DNA from 3 places in the Variovorax sp. V116 genome. Region 1 is predicted to be linked to each of the others. Evidence: riboswitches for the same ligand, from Rfam matches in the RefSeq annotation. Region 1 holds a riboswitch; each other region holds the start of a gene.
What was found. A riboswitch is a leader RNA that binds a small molecule or an ion and turns the genes downstream of it on or off. The one in region 1 is predicted to bind glycine.
Positions count from the first base shown of each region.

Region 2: another riboswitch for glycine. It lies ahead of gcvT (glycine cleavage system aminomethyltransferase GcvT); the one in region 1 lies ahead of ACAM58_RS03985 (D-amino acid dehydrogenase).
Region 3: another riboswitch for glycine. It lies ahead of ACAM58_RS29080 (D-amino acid dehydrogenase); the one in region 1 lies ahead of ACAM58_RS03985 (D-amino acid dehydrogenase).

Region 1 covers NZ_AP028661.1:861,692-867,550, reverse strand. The annotation lists gene rfbA (glucose-1-phosphate thymidylyltransferase RfbA) at 1-288, opposite strand, end outside; gene rfbD (dTDP-4-dehydrorhamnose reductase) at 329-1,219, opposite strand; gene rfbB (dTDP-glucose 4,6-dehydratase) at 1,216-2,298, opposite strand; glycine riboswitch at 2,397-2,486, shown strand; glycine riboswitch at 2,526-2,632, shown strand; gene ACAM58_RS03985 (D-amino acid dehydrogenase) at 2,723-4,024, shown strand; gene ACAM58_RS03980 (FIST N-terminal domain-containing protein) at 4,042-5,322, opposite strand; gene ACAM58_RS03975 (PhaM family polyhydroxyalkanoate granule multifunctional regulatory protein) at 5,366-5,859, opposite strand, start outside.
Region 2 covers NZ_AP028661.1:3,347,040-3,352,898, reverse strand. The annotation lists gene gcvP (aminomethyl-transferring glycine dehydrogenase) at 1-2,343, opposite strand, end outside; gene gcvH (glycine cleavage system protein GcvH) at 2,393-2,764, opposite strand; gene gcvT (glycine cleavage system aminomethyltransferase GcvT) at 2,811-3,989, opposite strand; glycine riboswitch at 4,035-4,150, opposite strand; glycine riboswitch at 4,163-4,253, opposite strand; gene ACAM58_RS15950 (hypothetical protein) at 4,285-4,833, opposite strand; gene ACAM58_RS15945 (TRAP transporter large permease) at 4,986-5,859, opposite strand, start outside.
Region 3 covers NZ_AP028662.1:656,447-662,305, forward strand. The annotation lists gene ACAM58_RS29075 (M20 family metallopeptidase) at 205-1,599, opposite strand; glycine riboswitch at 1,910-1,999, shown strand; glycine riboswitch at 2,015-2,132, shown strand; gene ACAM58_RS29080 (D-amino acid dehydrogenase) at 2,218-3,552, shown strand; gene ACAM58_RS29085 (hydroxyacylglutathione hydrolase) at 3,823-4,614, shown strand; gene ACAM58_RS29090 (LysR family transcriptional regulator) at 4,684-5,598, opposite strand; gene ACAM58_RS29095 (transporter substrate-binding domain-containing protein) at 5,714-5,859, opposite strand, start outside.

The DNA.
Region 1 (5,859 bases):
GGCCTGCGCGAGGCCATCGGGGCTGGGCTGCACCGCGTACTGCAGGTTGATGCCCCACTGGCTGCCATCGCCCAGCAGCTGCTGGAAGCGCGGCGTGTCCTGCGGCGTGCTGATGATCAGGATGTCGCGCATGCCGCCGAGCATCAACGTGCTGAGCGGGTAGTAGATCATCGGCTTGTCGTACACCGGCAGCAGCTGCTTGCTGAGCGCGAGCGTGGCGGGGTGCAGCCGGGTGCCGGAGCCGCCGGCCAGGATGATGCCTTTGCGTTGCGTGGTCTTCGTGGTCATTGTGTTGTGTTCTCCGCTTCTTGCTTGCTTGCTTCGCTTGTCAAAGGGTCTCGCGCAGCATGCGGGCCACGCCCTGCTGCCAGTGCGGCAGCACCAGGCCGAAGGTGGTCTGCAGCTTGCGCGTGTCCAGGCGCGAGTTGGCGGGGCGCGTCGCGGGCGTGGGGAAGGCGCTGGTGGGCACGGGGTCGACGGCTTCGGGTCCGGCCTTGAGTTCGACGCCGGCCGCCTTGGCCTGCTCGATCACGAAGCGCGCATAACCGTGCCAGGTAGTCTCGCCGCCGGCCACCGCGTGATACAGGCCGGCCTTGGCCGGGTCCTGCAGCGTGGCGCGGATGGCATGCGCCGTGACGTCGGCCAGCAGCTCGGCGCCGGTGGGCGCGCCGAACTGGTCGTTGATGACGGTCAGGCGATCGCGCTCCTTGGCGATGCGCAGCATGGTCTTGGCAAAGTTGCCGCCGCGCGCGGCATAGACCCAGCTGGTGCGGAAGATCAGGTGCTTCGAGCAGTGCCTGGCCACCAGTTGCTCGCCTTCGAGCTTGGTGCGGCCGTACACGCTGAGGGGGCCGGTGGCGTCGTCTTCTTTCCAGGGCGTGCTGCCGCTGCCGTCGAAGACGTAGTCGGTGGAGTAGTGCACCATGAGCGCGCCGATCTGCTGCGCGGCCTCGGCCACCACGCCGGGCGAGGTGGCGTTGAGCTTGCGCGCGAACTCGGGCTCGCTCTCGGCCTTGTCGACGGCGGTGTGGGCCGCGGCATTGACGATGACGTCGGGGCGCACTTTCAGCACCGTTTCGGCCAGTTGCTCGGGGCGGCTGAAGTCGGCGTTGAAGTCTGTGCTGTCGAAGTCGAGCGCAACCAGCTCGCCCAGCGGCGCGAGGCTGCGTTGCAGCTCCCAGCCGACCTGGCCGCCCTTGCCCAGCAGCAGCAGCTTCATGCCGCAGCCTTGGCCGCGGGGGCGGCGTCGTATTGCTTCTCGACCCATTCGCGGTAAGCGCCGCTTTGCACGTTGCGCACCCATTCGCCATGGGCCAGGTACCACTCGACGGTCTTGCGGATGCCGCTGTCGAAGGTTTCGGCGGGCTTCCAGCCGAGTTCGCGCTCGAGCTTGCGCGCATCGATGGCGTAGCGGCGGTCGTGGCCGGGGCGGTCGGTGACGTAGCTGATCTGCTCTTTGTAAGGCTTGCCGTCGGCGCGCGGGCGCAGTTCGTCGAGCAGCGCGCAGACGGTGTTGACGATCTCGATGTTGGGCTTCTCGTTCCAGCCGCCGACGTTGTAGGTCTCGCCGAGCCGGCCGGCTTCGAGCACGCGGCGGATGGCGCTGCAGTGATCCTTCACGTAGAGCCAGTCGCGCACCTGCATGCCGTCGCCATACACGGGCAGCGGCTTGCCGGCCAGGGCGTTGACGATCATCAGCGGGATGAGCTTCTCGGGGAAGTGGAACGGCCCGTAGTTGTTGGAGCAGTTGGTGGTGACGACCGGCAGGCCGTAGGTGTGGTGCCAGGCGCGCACGAGGTGGTCGCTCGCGGCCTTGCTGGCCGAGTAGGGACTGTTGGGCTCGTACTTGTTTTCTTCGGTGAAGGCGGGGTCGGTCTTGGAGAGCGAGCCGTAGACCTCGTCGGTCGACACGTGCAGGAAGCGGAAGGCGGCTTTCTGCTCGGCCGGCAGCGCGCTCCAGTGGCCGCGCACGGACTCGAGCAGGCGGAAGGTGCCCAGCACGTTGGTCTGCACGAAGTCTTCGGGGCCGTGAATGGAGCGATCGACGTGCGATTCCGCGGCAAAGTTCACGATGGCGCGCGGTTTGTGCTCGGCCAGCAGGCGGTCGACCAGTGCGCTGTCGCCGATATCGCCCTGCACGAAAATGTGCCGCGGGTCGCCCTTGAGAGACGCGAGCGTCTCGAGGTTGCCGGCATAGGTCAGCTTGTCGAGGTTCACGACAGGCTCGTCGCTCTGCGCCAGCCAGTCGAGTACGAAGTTGGCGCCGATGAAGCCCGCGCCGCCGGTTACCAGGATCATGAGTCTCCCCGAAGTTTCGAATCAATGACAATTATCCCATTGGTCCGAATTGTCAAAATTCATGGTTGGCGGCTTTGCGGTCCCCGCCTACAATCGTTTCACTGCAGGAGAGAGGGTAGTACTTATTACTACTCCACCGAAGGCGCAAACTCCCATAAACGCTCAGGTCGGCCCACAGATTCCTTGAAGTTCTTTCAAAGAGTTGCGTGGCAGGTACTGCATCAACTGACAAGCCGTCTGGAGAGCCATCACCTCGCGTGATGCACCGAAGGAGCAAACCCGTTGCAGGGTGCAACAGGTGAATCTCTCAGGTACCAAGGACAGGGGGAGCGGCAACTTGGACGGCGTTCGTCCGGTTGCTTGCTATTGAATCAGTAGCACACCAAGTTCGCCGTTCAAGTGCCAATCTTCAAAGGTACTTGAAATGCGTGTGATCGTTCTTGGCGCCGGCCTGCTCGGCGTGACTTCTGCTTACTACCTCCAGCAACTCGGCCACGAGGTGACCGTGATCGACCGGCAGGCCACGCCGGCCGCCGAAACCAGCTTTGCCAACGGCGGGCAGATCTCCGTCAGCCATGCCGAACCCTGGGCCAACCCGAGCGCGCCGCTCAAGGTGCTGCAATGGCTCGGCAAGGAAGACGCCCCGCTGCTCTTTCGCATCCGCGCCGACATGCGCCAGTGGCTCTGGGGCCTGCAGTTCCTGCGCGAATGCACGCCGGCGCGCACCCGGCACAACATCGAGCAGATCGTGCGCCTGGGCACCTACAGCCGCGAGGTGCTGCAGCAGCTGCGCGCCGACGCCGGCCTCCAATACGACCAGCGCACGCAGGGCATCCTGCACTTCTACACGACGCAGAAGGAGTTCGACGGCGCCCTCCAGCCCGCCGAGCAGATGCGCGCATTGGGTTGCGAACGCCAGGTGATCTCAGCCGACGAAGCCGTGAAGATCGAGCCCGCCCTCGCCCACATCCGCCCGAAGCTGGCGGGTGCCACCTACACGGCGGAGGACGAGTCCGGCGACGCGAACCTTTTTGCACGCGAGCTGGCAAAGCGCGCGGCCGCAGCGGGCGTGAAGTTCCTCATGAGCCACACGGTGACCGCGCTGCGCGAGACCGGCGGCCGCATCGACCATGTCGAAGCCACCGACAGCGAAGGCCGCTTCCAGCGCATCCGCGGCGACGCCTTCGTGCTCGCGATGGGTTCGCTGAGCCCGATCGTTGCCGCGCCGCTGGGCATTCGGCTGCCGATCTATCCGGCCAAGGGCTACTCGGTGACGCTGCCGGTGAAGGACGCCTCCAGGGCGCACCAGGTCTCGCTGACCGACGACGAGTTCAAGCTCGTGTTCTCGCGCTACACCTCGGCTTCCGGCGACCGCCTGCGCATTGCCGGCACGGCCGAGCTCAACGGCTACGACCGCGACCTGAACCGCGTGCGCTGCGAGGCGATCGTGCGGCGCGTCGAGGAGCTCTTTCCGGGTGCCGGCGACACCACGCAGGCCCAGTTCTGGACCGGCCTGCGCCCCGCGACGCCAAGCAACGTGCCGCTGATCGGCAAGACGAAACTGCCGAACCTGTTCCTCAACACCGGCCACGGCACGCTCGGCTGGACGCATGCCTGCGGCTCGGGCAAGTCGATTGCGCACATCGTGAGCGGACTCGCGCCCGAGGTCGACTTTGCGTTCACCGGCATGCCTGCGCCGGCAGCGCGCGTACTGCAGCCGGCCTGAATGCTAGAGGGCGAGACTCAGTCCTTGCTGGTGAACACCGTCAGCACGCCGGTGTAGCCGTACAGGTGGTGGCGCGCGATCTCGCCTGCGGCGAAGAAGCCGACCAGCGGCACGTCGCCCAGCGCATGCCGCACGATCTGCAGCTCGGCGCCCGGCGCGCCGAAATGCGGCCCGCCGCGTCCCGAGCAGCTCACGTACACCGCGCCCGCGATGCGGCGCGCCGGATGCGGCGCGGCTTCGGCCTCCCCGGCCGCGACGGCGCGTGCGGTGGCCAGCGTCTGCTCCTCGGGCTCGAGTTCCTCCCGGATTTCCGCGCAGATGCGCATCAGGTCGGCGCGCGCGGCCTGCGCATTGCGGCGGCAGAAGGTCAGGCGCATGCCGGCCTCCGCCACGTCGGCAATCGCGATGCCGCGGCGCGTGGGGTCCAGGCCGATGATGTGGCGCACCAGCACGTCGGCGCCCAGGTCGCCGGTGCGGCGGATGCCGTCGCTGCCCGCATCGGCAAGGCCCACCAGGGTGGCGCGCACGGCGTCGATGGCTTCCTGCGGCCGCTCGAGCGTCACCTGCAGGTCGGCCAGCAGCACGTCGAGCGCGGGTTCGCCATCGAGCTTGAGCAGCAGGTTGCCGTCGGCTTCGGTGATCTCGCGCTCGCGCCCCGCGCCCGAGCGCAGCGGCTGGCAGCCCTGGGTGACTCGCGACACCAGCCGCACGCCCTCGCCGAACACCACGCCCGACAGGCCACCCGAGAACACGCCGCCCGCGGCGCCGTGCCCGCGGATGTTGCCGTTGCCGCCCACCGCGAACTGCAGCGCGCCGCCGCGGCCCGACGAGAGCCCGCCGAACAGGTAGCCGGTGTCGGTGCGGCCCGCCATCTCGCCGATGAGTTCGGTCAGGTCGGGCGTGGCGGGGTCCGCGTGCACCAGCGCCGTGTGGGCCTCGAAGCCGCTCATTTCCGAATTGCCCAGCGGCGCCACGCCGGAGAACACGCGGTACTGGTCGCTCGGCAGCGCGCAGAGCATCAGGCTGAGGCCGGGCTCGTCGAAATATTCGGCGTTGTTGGCCGAGACGCCGATGCCGACCGTGCCCGACCAGTCGGTGACCTCGGGCAGTTCGGCACTCAGGTGGTCGAGGATGTCCTGCGCGTCCGCCGCATAGTGGTCGGTGATGTAGAGCAGCCCGAGCGTGGGCGACGCCGCGTAGTCGGGCAGCGCCATCTGCGCGCGCAACTGGGCCAGCACGAGGCCGGCTGCCATGCGCCATTGCGGGTGGGTGGCATGGCCGGAAGGAAACAGCTTCATGATGCGTGCCAACCCGTTCTCTTCAAAATGTGTGTGTATGACGTCAGCGGCGGCCGGTCGTTCGCTTGCGCGCGGCGGCCGATGCCTTCTTGGCGGCGGCGGGCGCTGCCGCCTTCCTGGCCGCGGGTTTCGAAGCCGCGGGAGCATTAGCCGCCGGCTGGGCCATCGCCGGCACCTTGAGCTGGGCCGCATCCTGCAGCGCCGAACTCGCGATCTGCTGGAACTGCTCGGTCAGCGAGCCCCACCATTGCATCGGATCGATCACGCCGGCGGCGCCATTGCCGCCCGAAGCGGCAGCGGCCGAAGCCGGCTTGCTGCGCGCCTTCTTCGCCGGTGCCGGGGCTTCTTCTTCCTCGGGCTCGGCTTCCGGTTCGGCCGGCGCAGCGGCTGCTGCAGGTGCCGGAGCAGCGGCAGGCGCCACGGCGGCCGCCTGCTTGGTGAACGCGCTGGCGATATCTTCCATCCGCACGTTCATGCCGCGCAAGGTCGAAAGTGTCATCTTTTGCACTTCGAGCGCCTGGATGGTGGCCTTGAGCG
Region 2 (5,859 bases), 2.5 Mb from region 1:
CAGGCCCTTGGCGCCCATCATGCGGCAGTACATCCAGCTGATCGGCAGCACCGCCGCATTGCCCAGCGGCGCGGCCGAGACGGCGCCGACGCCGTTCGATGCCACGCCGGCCGTCGCATGCCCCGGCAGGTAGGGCACGAGGTCTTCGACCACGCACACCGGGCCCACGCCCGGGCCGCCGCCGCCGTGCGGAATGCAGAAAGTCTTGTGCAGGTTCAGGTGGCTGACGTCGCCGCCGAACTCGCCCGGCGCGGCCACGCCGACCAGCGCATTCATGTTGGCGCCGTCCACGTACACGCGGCCGCCGTGCTCATGCACCAGTTCGCAGAGCTCCTTCACGCGGGTTTCGAACACGCCGTGCGTGCTCGGGTAGGTGATCATCACGGCCGCGAGCTTGTCGCTGTGCTTCTCGCAGGCGCGCCTGAGGTCGTCCATGTCGACGTTGCCCTGCGCGTCGCAGGCCGTCACCACCACCTGCAGGCCCACCATCTGTGCGCTCGCGGGGTTGGTGCCGTGCGCCGACGAAGGAATGAGGCAGATGTTGCGGTGCCCCTGGCCGTTGGCCTCATGGAAGGAGCGGATGGCCAGCAGGCCGGCGTATTCGCCCTGCGAGCCCGCGTTGGGCTGCAGGCTGATGCCCGCGTAGCCGGTGGCTTCGCAGAGCCAGGCGCGCAGCTGCGCGTCGAGCTGGGCGTAGCCCACCAGCTGCTCGGCCGGCGCAAAGGGATGGATGTTCGCGAACTCGGGCCAGGTGATCGGGATCATCTCGCTGGTCGCGTTGAGCTTCATGGTGCAGCTGCCGAGCGGGATCATGCTGCGGTCGAGCGCCAGGTCCTTGTCCGACAGGCTGCGGATGTAGCGCAGCATCGCGGTTTCGCTCTTGTGGGTGTTGAACACCGGGTGCGTGAGAAAGGCGCTGGTGCGCCGCAGGTCCTCGGGCAGGCGCGGCACAGCGTTGGCCAGGTCGTCGAAGCGCGGCATCGGCGTGCCGGCGGGCACGAACAGCGCCCAGAGCGTTTCGATGTCGGCGCGCGTGGTGGTCTCGTCGAGCGAGATGCCCAGGTGCTGCTGCAGCCGCTGGCGCAGGTTGACGCCCGCGGCCTGGGCGCGTTCGATGATCTTGGGCGTGTCGTCGCCGGTGCGGATGGTCAGCGAATCGAAGGCGGTGCCGTTGACCGGCTCGCGGCCCATCTGCGCGAGGCCCTGCGCGAGGATGGCCGTGAGCGCAGCCACGCGCTGTGCAATGCGCGTGAGGCCGTCGGGGCCGTGGTACACGGCGTACATGCTGGCCACCACGGCCGGCAACACCTGCGCGGTGCAGATGTTGGAGGTGGCCTTCTCGCGGCGGATGTGCTGCTCGCGCGTCTGCAGCGCAAGGCGGTAGGCGGGCTGGCCGTGGGTGTCGACGCTCACGCCCACCAGGCGGCCCGGCAGCGAGCGCTTGAACTCGTCGCGGCAGGCCAGGTAGGCCGCGTGCGGGCCGCCGTTGCACATCGGCATGCCGAAGCGCTGCGTGGTGCCGCAGACGATGTCGGCGTCCCATTCGCCGGGCGGCGCGAGCAAGGTGAGCGCGAGCAGGTCGGCGGCCACGCAGAAGGCGGCGTCGCACTGGTGCGCATGGCCCGCGAGCGGACGCAGGTCGTGCACGTGGCCGGTGGTGGCGGGGTACTGCGCGAGCACGCCGAAGAATTCGCCGCTCACCATCAGGTGCGGCAGCGTCTCGGACACGGTGCTCACCTTCACCTCGATGCCCAGCGGCGCGGCGCGCGTCTTGATGACCTCGATGGTCTGCGGATGGCAGTCGCCCGACACCAGGAACACGTTGCTCTTGCTCTTGACGCTGCGCTTGGCGAGCGTCATCGCCTCGGCTGCCGCCGTGGCTTCGTCGAGCATCGAGGCATTGGCGATGGCCATGCCCGTGAGGTCGCACACCATGGTCTGGAAGTTGAGCAGCGCTTCCATGCGGCCCTGCGAAATCTCGGCCTGGTAGGGCGTGTAGGCCGTGTACCAGGCGGGGTTCTCGAGCACGTTGCGCAGGATGACGCCCGGCGTGTGCGTGCCGTAGTAGCCCTGGCCGATGAAGCTCCTGAAGACCTTGTTCTTTGCCGCGATCGCCTTGAGCTCGGCCAGTGCATCGGCCTCGGTGGCGGGCGCCGGCAGCCGCATCGGCTTGGCGCGGCGGATGGCTGCGGGCACGATGCCGTCGATGAGCTCGGCGCGCGTTTCCGAACCGATCACCGGCAGCATGCGCGCCTCGTCCGCCGCATCGATGCCGATGTGGCGGGCGAGAAACTCTTCGGCGTTCTCCAGTTGTTGCAAAGAGGGAAGGGCGGGAATCGGCATGGCGGTGAAGGCTCGGGATGAGGAAAAGGCGGCTTGCGAACTCGGCGGATCAGGACTCGGCAGCGAACTTGTCGTAGCTGGCCGCGTCGAGCAGCGCGTCGAGCTGCGCGGGCTCGCTGAGCTTGACCTTGAAGAACCAGCCGGCGGCCAGCGGGTCGGTGTTGGCGAGCGAGGGATCGGCGCGCAGGGCTTCGTTCACTTCGGTGATCTCGCCCGACACGGGCATGAACACATCGGCTGCGGCCTTGACCGATTCGACGACACCGGCCACCTCGCCCTGGGCAAAGGTCTTGCCGACTTCGGGCAGGTCGACAAAGACCACGTCGCCGAGCGCGTCCTGCGCATGCACGGTGATGCCGACGGTGGCTGCGCTGCCTTCGGCCGAGACCCATTCGTGGTCCTTGGTGTACTTGATGCTCATGGTGGAAAACTCCTCGTGGAAAAAAAGATGATCGGGGGCGCAGCGCCTAGCCGCGGTAGTAGCGCGTCGGCACGAAAGGCAGCGTCGAGACTTCCATCGGCACCGGCTTGCCGCGCACGATGGCCTGCACGCGCGTGCCGGGCTCGGAATACGCGGTGGCCACGTAGCCCATGGCGATCGGGCGGTCGGCCGTCGGGCCGAGCAGGCCGCTCGTGACAAAGCCGATGTCCTTGCCTTCGAAGGACTGCAGCACCGTGCCGTCGCGCACCGGAACGCGTTCCAGCGCCACGAGGCCGACGCGCTTGCGCTTCAGCGTGTCGTGGTCGGTGTGGCCCGCGGCGCCGGCCGTGGCGGCGGCGAGCTGGGCCAGCACCCGGGCCGCGCCCGGAAAGCCGCCTTCGCGCGCGCCGCCGGTGCGGCGCACCTTCTGGATCGCCCAGTTGAGCGAGGCCTCGACCGGCGTGGTGGTGGTGTCGATGTCGTTGCCGTAGAGGCACAGCCCCGCTTCCAGCCGCAGCGAATTGCGCGCGCCCAGGCCAATGGGCTCGACCTCGGGCTGGGCCAGCAGCAGGCGGGCCAGCGCCTCGGCATTCTGGCCGGCCACCGAGATCTCGAAGCCGTCTTCGCCGGTGTAGCCGCTGCGCGTGGCAAAGGCCGGAATGCCGCCGATCTGCACCGCGCCGCCGGTCATGAACACGAAGCGCTCGATGCCCGGCGACAGCCGCGCCAGCACCGCGGCCGCCTGCGGGCCCTGCAGCGCGAGCAGCGCGTGGTCGGGCATGGGCTGCACATCGCAGCGTGCGCCGATCTTCTGCTGGATGTGGGCGATGTCCGCCACCTTGCAGGCGCCGTTGACGATCACGAAGATCGAGCCGTGGCCTTCGTTGAAGAACATCAGGTCGTCGAGGATGCCGCCCTCGTCGTTCAGCAGCAGCCCGTAGCGCTGCTTGCCGGGCGCAAGGTCGATCACGTCGACCGGCATCAGGGTTTCAAAGGCGGCCGCGGCGTCCGGTCCGACCAGGCGCAGCTGGCCCATGTGCGAGATGTCGAACAGGCCGGCGGCGTTGCGCGTGTGCCTGTGCTCGGCCATGAGGCCGGCGGGGTATTGCACCGGCATCGAATAGCCTGCAAAGGGCACCATGCGGGCACCGAGCTCCACGTGCAGGCCGTACAGCGGGGTCTTCAGGAGTTGTTCGGCGGAAGAGGAATCGGAGGAAGCGGCCACGGGGCACTCCAAAGGGGCAGACGAATTCCATGGCGCGAGCCATGGGCCACCCCTGCTGTCCGCTTTACCTGAGAGATTCGCCCCACGATCGGGGTTTGCTCCTTCGGTGGGCCGGCGCATCGCGTCGATGCAAGCAACAGCCTCTCTCCAGCAAGGAAGCGCCGGCATGCGCCAACGCTGTGTCAGTCCTTTTGCCTGAGCGTTCGGGAAACCCCTGCGCCTTCGGCGGCCCCGGCTGGCGGGGCTCTCTCCTGACCATGGGAGTGTAGTGGATCGCGGGCGGCCGGTCTGCGGCTCAGTGCACGGTCTCGGCCGGCGGCAGCAGCCGGTCGATGCGCTCGCGCAGCGATTCGGCCCGCTCGGCGCCGGCGGTTTTCTCGACCTCGGTGAGCATCAGCGCGGCGATGGTCAGCATCGCGCCGCGGTCGCGCGCCTCGCGCAGGGCATCGCGCATCTGCAGCGCGAACTTGGGGTCGCGCCGCACGAACATGCGCTCGCAGATGTCGAACAGGAACATGCGCGTGGTGGCCAGGGAGCGCTTGCCGTCGAAGTTGTCGGCGGCGGTGGCGAGTTGGATCGGGTCGGCCGCGGGTACCGGGGCGGGCGGCTGGGCCGCGGCCTGCGCCGCCGCGGCAGCCACCGGCTGCGCGTCCTGCAGATAGCCCTGGCGCATCAGCGCCTGGATCGCCTGCTCGGCTTCGGTGCGGCTGGCGAACAGCGGGCTGAAATCGGTCAGCGAACGCCGGCCGTCTGCCATCAGCAGCAAGGCGCGCTCGCGCTGGCTCAGCGTGCGCTGGCGGCCCTGGAGTTCGTCGCGTGCCTTGTCGGTCTTGGTGGGAAACATGGCGCCACAGCTTTTGGGGATCGAGGGCTGAAGCATCGTTGCAAGCGGTGACATCTTCATGAAACGTTTGCCTTACAGCGCCCCGGCAGCGCAAAAAAAAAGCAGCCTGCGAACAGGCTGCCGTTTCTTCCTTGTTTTTCGCGCCGTCTCAGCTACTTGGCATACACCAGGTCGCGCAGCGCCAGCGATATCCACGGCACGTAGGTGATCACCAGCAGGCAGGCCAGGATCACGAGCACGAAGGGCACCAGGTACTTCACGATCCGGTCCAGCGAGATGCGCGCCACCGTGCAGGCCGCGAACAGGTTCACGCCGAAGGGCGGGGTGATCATGCCCAGGGCGAGGTTCACCACCATGATGAGCCCGAAGTGCACCGGGTCGATGCCGAAGTGCACCGCCACCGGCGCAAGGATGGGCGCGAGCACGATGATGGCCGCGCTGGTCTCGATGAACATGCCGATGATGAACAGCGCCGCGTTCACGCCCAGAAGGAACATCGCGGGCGACTTCAGCACTTCCTGCAGCCAGTGGCCGATGGCGTCGGGCACCCCCGCGCGCGTGATCAGGAACGCGAACAGGCCCGCGTTGGCGATGATGAACATGATCACCGCCGACGACAGCACCGACTTGCGCAGGATCACGTACAGGTCCTTGGGCTTGATCTCGCGGTAGATCACCACGCCCACCACCAGCGCATAGAACACCGCCACGGCCGAGGCTTCGGTCGGCGTGAAGATGCCGCCGTAGATGCCGCCCAGGATGATGACGGGCATCAGCAGCGCCCAGCCGGCCTGCCACAGCGCCTTGCCAAACGGCATGCGGCCGTCGCCGTCGTTTTTGCCCCAGCCCTTCCACTTGCAGAAGGCCCAGACGAACAGCATGAGCGCCAGGCTGATGAGAATGCCGGGGCCGAAGCCCGCGATGAACAGCTCGCCGATCGACACCTCGGCGCTCACGCCGTACAGGATCATCGGGATCGAGGGCGGGATGATCACGCCGAGCTCGGCGCTGGTGGCCTGCAGCGCG
Region 3 (5,859 bases), on a different replicon from region 1:
AGCAGTCACAGTATGTTCGCGCGCAATCGGATGCTCATGGCACTTGTCCCATAGAAGGTAAGCGGATAGTCGTACTTCACGGCTGCGCCAGCGGCTTGCGATCGGTGGCCGCTCACCGGTCTTGCCGGGGTCCAGAGTTCTCTCCTGCGCCTTCATCCGGCAGCATTCCGCCGCATGCTGGGCGAGTCGCGGATTTCGGCGCGCTCAGCGTCGCGGCAGCGCCGGCGCTGCCGCCGGGAGGTCCCAGAACAGGCCCGTCATCAGCTGCAGCGCCTCGCGTGCCACCGGTGCCAGCAGGTGCTCGTCGGGTGCGTGCTGCTGGCAGGCCGCGTAGCTGTGCGGCACCCACACGGTGGGCAGGCCCAGGATGTCGGCAAACACATCGTTGGGCAGGCTGCCGCCCAGGTTGGGCAGCAGCACGGGCTTCTTGCCGGTGCTCTGCTCGATGCTGGCCAGCGTGAAGCGCACCCAGGCGTTGTCCGGGTCCAGCCGGGTGGCGTGCATGACTTCGGGTTCGCTGACTTCGATGCCTTCGAAGCCATGCGTCGACAGGTGCTGCTGCACGACGTCGCGCAGCTGGCTCACGTCGGTGCCGACGACAAAGCGCATGTGCATGAAGGCCTGTGCTGTGGGCGGGATGGCGTTGACCGGGAAGTCCGGGTTGCCGGTCTTGTAGGCCAGCACTTCCAGTGTGTTCCAGGCAATCACCCGTTCGGCCGGAGTCAGGCCGGGCTCACCCCAGCCGGGGTCGACTTCCGGGTCGCCGGCGTCGCCACCAAAGCGCAGGCCTTGCAATGCGGCGCGTACGTTGGCCGGAATGGGCGGCGGGCGCAGGCCCTCGACGCGGATCACGCCATGGGCGTCCACCATGCTGGCAATGGCGTTGGCAAGCACCGTGCCGGGGTTGCGCAGCAGGCCGCCCCAGTTGCCGCTGTGGTGGCCGCCGCCGCCGCGCAGGTTCAGCGTCAGGCTGAAGTTCGCCACGCCGCGCGACCCCAGGAAGACGGTAGGCTGGTCTCGGCCTACGCGCGGGCCGTCGCTGGCGATCAGCACATCGGCGGCCAGCAGTTCCTGGTGCGCAGAGCAGAACGCGGCCAAGCCCGGCGAGCCGGTCTCTTCGCCGGTTTCCAGCAGCCACTTGATGTTGAAGCCCAGCTGCCCGCGCAGCCCCAGAACGGTGGCTAGCGCGGCGATGTTGATGCTGTGCTGGCCCTTGTTGTCCGCCGTGCCCCGTCCATAAAGGCGTTCACCGTCCACCGCCAGCGTCCACGGTCCCTGGCCGCAGGTCCAACTCTTGTCCTGACCGCGGATGACGTCGCCGTGGCCATACATCAGCACCGTGGGCAGGTCATCGCCTTCATGGCGGCTGGCCACCAGGAACGGGCCGTAAGCGGGCTCGGGGTTGGGGTGGATGCTGAAGCTGAAGCCCAGCCTGGCCAATGAAGGGCCGATCTCGTCCTGCAGGTAGGCGGCCAGCGCCGGTCCGGAATCAGCCTCCTGGCTGGCGGTGCGGAAGGCGACTCGTCGCGACAGGTCGCGCACGAAGTCGCCACTGTCGAAGTGATCGGCAGCGCGGCCCAGTGCGGCGTTGCGTGTCATGTGGCCTCCCGCATCGCAGTGGAGTTGACGCACTTTGCTAGGAAACGCATGAAGATACTTTCGTGTACGGACTGCTCAGAACGATATCGCGCCCCCAACCCGTGCAATAGGACAAATGCGCGCTCGAATTTGGATGATTGCGACGTCGTCGGATGCGACGGCGGAGTTTTCATCTTCTCACGGCTTCGAAATTCTATTAATTCCAACACATCCGGGAAAAATGCCATCCAATTTGATCCACCGCTATGAGCGCAATTTTGAGGCCTGAAGCCTAATTAATCGTTGACTGGCAGCGATGATCCTAATAAGCTTCGATTTAGCAGGAGAGCGGGCCGCGGAAGCGGCTCCACCGAAGGCGCAAACTCCCATAAACGCTCAGGTCGGCTCACGCGATGGGCCTGTACTGCATCAATTGTCAAAGCCGTCTGGAGAGCCATCACGCCATTGGAATGTGAGCGTGATGCACCGAAGGAGCAAACCCGCTGCGGGCGTAGCGGGTGAATCTCTCAGGTACCGAGGACAGGGGGAGCGGCAACTTGGACGCATGGTCCGGTTGCTTTCTTTTCGAGCTTCCGTTTCCATTTGCGTTCGAGCGCTGCAACCTCAAGGGTTCTCGAAATGCGTGTGATCGTTCTTGGCGCCGGCTTGCTCGGCGTGACCTCGGCTTACTACCTCCAGCAACTCGGCCACGAAGTGACCGTGATCGACCGGCAGGCCACGCCGGCGGCCGAAACCAGCTTTGCCAACGGCGGGCAGATCTCGGTGAGCCATGCCGAACCCTGGGCCAACCCCAGCGCACCGCTCAAGGTGCTCCAATGGCTGGGCAAGGAAGATGCGCCGCTGCTCTTTCGCATCCGCGCGGACATGCGCCAGTGGCTCTGGGGCCTTCAATTCCTGCGTGAATGCACCCCGGCGCGCACGCGCCACAACATCGAGCAGATCGTGCGCCTGGGCACCTACAGCCGCGACACGCTGCAGCAGCTGCGCGCCGACACCGGCCTCCAATACGACCAGCGCACTCAAGGCATCCTGCACTTCTACACGACGCAGAAAGAGTTCGACGGGGCCCTCGCGCCGGCCGAGCAGATGCGCGCCCTGGGTTGCGAGCGCCAAGTGATCTCGGCCGACGAGGCGGTGAGGATCGAGCCCGCGCTGGCCCACATCCGCCCCAAGCTGGCCGGCGCCACCTACACGGCCGAGGACGAATCGGGCGACGCCAACCGCTTCGCGCGCGAGCTGGTCGCACTGGCGAGGGCGGCGGGTGTGAAGTTCCTCATGAGCCACACCATCACTGCGCTGCGTGAAGCGGGCGGCTGCATCGACCATGTCGAAGCCACTGACGACGAAGGTCGCTTCCAGCGCATCCGCGGCGATGCCTTCGTGCTGGCGATGGGCTCGCTGAGCCCGATCGTTGCCGCGCCGCTGGGCATCCGGCTGCCGATCTATCCGGCCAAGGGCTATTCGGTGACCTTGCCGGTAAAAGACGCCTCGAAGGCGCACCAGGTCTCGCTGACCGACGACGAATACAAGCTCGTGTTCTCGCGCTACACCTCGCCGGGGGGCGAAGGGAGCGACCGCCTGCGCATCGCCGGCACGGCCGAGTTCAACGGCTACGACCGCGACCTGAACCGGCTGCGCTGCGAGGCCATCGTGCGGCGGGTCGAAGAGCTCTTCCCGGGTGCCGGCGACACCGCGCAGGCGCAGTTCTGGACCGGCCTGCGTCCGGCGACGCCGAGCAATGTGCCGCTGATCGGCAAGACGAAGCTGCCGAACCTGTATCTGAACACCGGCCACGGCACACTGGGCTGGACGCACGCCTGCGGCTCGGGCAAGTCGATCGCGCGCATCGTGAGCGGGCTTGCGCCTGAGGTGGATTTCGCGTTCACCGGGTTGAAGCATGGGACACGAGGCAAAGCATTGGTGTCGCCAGTAGTTGGTGGGCCATCTGCTTAGCGAGTTGCCATGGCCTGGCACCGAAGGGAAATTCAAACGAGGGCGCAGAGCGCCCTGGTCGGCGGTGGTATGAAGGATCGGCTGTGTCGATTTCTTCAACGCGCCGCATCCTTTATTCACCAGTTGATCGTTCGCTCGGGAACAATGGAAGAAGCAGCCTGGATGCAGCCACCCGATGTGTACTCAGGGCGTGCCGAGCCGCCGAACGAAGCACATCAACGCCGTCGGAGTTAAGTTAGTGCCACTCGTATCTGACCACTGGAGCAACGCATGATCGTCGAACGCATCTGGACCGGCAACGCCTATCGCAACTACAACTACCTGATTGTTTGCCCTGAGACCGGCGAGGCTCTCGCCATCGATCCCCTGGACCACCAGAAATGCCTGGCGGCCGCAAAGGACAAGGGCTGGCAGATCACGCAAATCCTCAATACTCACGAGCATCACGACCACACTGGCGGCAATGAGGCCGTCGTCGCGGCGACGGGCGCCAAGGTGATTGCGCACCACCGCTCGGGCTCTCGCATTGCTGGCATGGATCGCGGCGTGAAGGCCGGCGACGTGATCAAGGTCGGCAAGACCGTCGAGCTCGAATGCATGGACACGCCCGGCCACACGATGTGCCACATCTGCCTGCGCTCTCACACCGAGAGGCCGGCACTGTTCTCCGGCGACACGCTGTTCAACGCCGGCGCGGGCAACTGCCACAACGGCGGCAATGTGGAATCCATGTACACCACCTTCGTGGAGCAACTCGCCAAGCTGCCCGACGACACCCGCGTCTACCCGGGCCACGACTACATCGAAAACAATCTGCGTTTCACGCTCGCGCGCGAGCCCGACAACGCTGCCGCCAAGGCGCTGCTGCCCGGCGTGGCAGGGCATGACCCGGCCAAGGCCCGCGTCACGACGCTCCGCGAAGAGAAAGAGATCAACACCTTCCTGCGCCTGTCGAGCCCGAGTGTCATTGCGGCGCTTCGCGAGGCCTTTCCCGATCTGCCCGAGAAGCCGGATCCGAAGACCGTGTTCGTCAAGCTTCGCGAGCTGCGCAATACATGGTGAGCCGCGGCCAGCACTACTTCGCCCGCCGCGGACCGGACAGCGCGCACCGATCGATCAGCTGCCCCGGACTCAGCCGAGGTCGGCTTTGGCCACGCGGCAAACCGACAGCAGCGCGAGCAGGTTGGGATCGCGCTCGCGCGTGCGCAGGAAATTGAGCGCGATGGTCTGGCGCATCAAATACCTGGGCTGCAGCGGGATCAACTGCACCTTCTGCGGCATGACGCCGCGCACCCGCCCCGGCAGCAGCGTGTAGCCCACGCCACCGCTCACCAGGTTCATCAGCGAGAAGATGTCGTCGGTCTTCATCACCACGTTGGGCGTGAAGCCGGCGATGCGGAAGGTCTCGACAAACCCGCGGTAGGTAACGAAGCCTTCGCTCAGGCTCACGAAGCGCTCGCCCGCGCAGCTGCTCAGGTCGATTTCCTTTTGCCCGGAGTAGGGGGAGCCCACCGGAGCGGCAAACTGGATGTCGTCTTCGAACAGCGGCTCCGATTCGACGTCCGACACGTCATCCGGGATCGCCATCAGTGCGGCGTCGATCGCGCCGTCCCGCAGCTTCTGCAGCAGGTGGGCGTTGGACCCGAGCATGAGTTCGGTGTGCAGATCGGGTTTGCGCAGCTTCATGCCCATGATCAGCTGCGGCACCGTGCGGCTCGTCAGCGAAAAGAGAGAGCCGATGCGAATCCGGTCCGCCGAGTAGCCCGCGACTTCCCGCGTGGCGCGTATGCCCTGGGCCATGGTGCGAAGCACCTCGCGTGCCACCTCTGCCAGCGCATGCGCGGCTTCGGTCGGGTGCAGGTTGCGGCCCTCGTGCCGAAACAGCGCGCAGCGCAGGCCGGTTTCCAGCGAATGCAAAGCGCGGTGCACGCTCACGGCGCTGATCTCGAGCTTTTCCGCCGCGCGAGCCAGATTGCCGGTCTCCATGAAGGCCAGCAGGATCTCGAGCTTGCGGAAGGTGATCTCTTCGTCGACGTGGGGGAGCATGGGCGCCCATTCATCGGCGAACGAGGCATTTCGGTGGGCAGGCCCACGCAGCGCTCGCCGGAAAAAAATGACTTCTCGATCTTAGCGCTTCACTGCATGAGCGCAGACTCCGGAGTCACTGGCCCGGCGCTGGGGGCACGCATGAAGGCGGGCTGCACACATACGATTCAAGCGGCTTGTCGTTGGGATCGGCCCATGCGGCCCGTGTCGCGGCACTGGCAGGGACGTTCAGCTTGACGTTCTTCGGTGGAATGGGCTGCA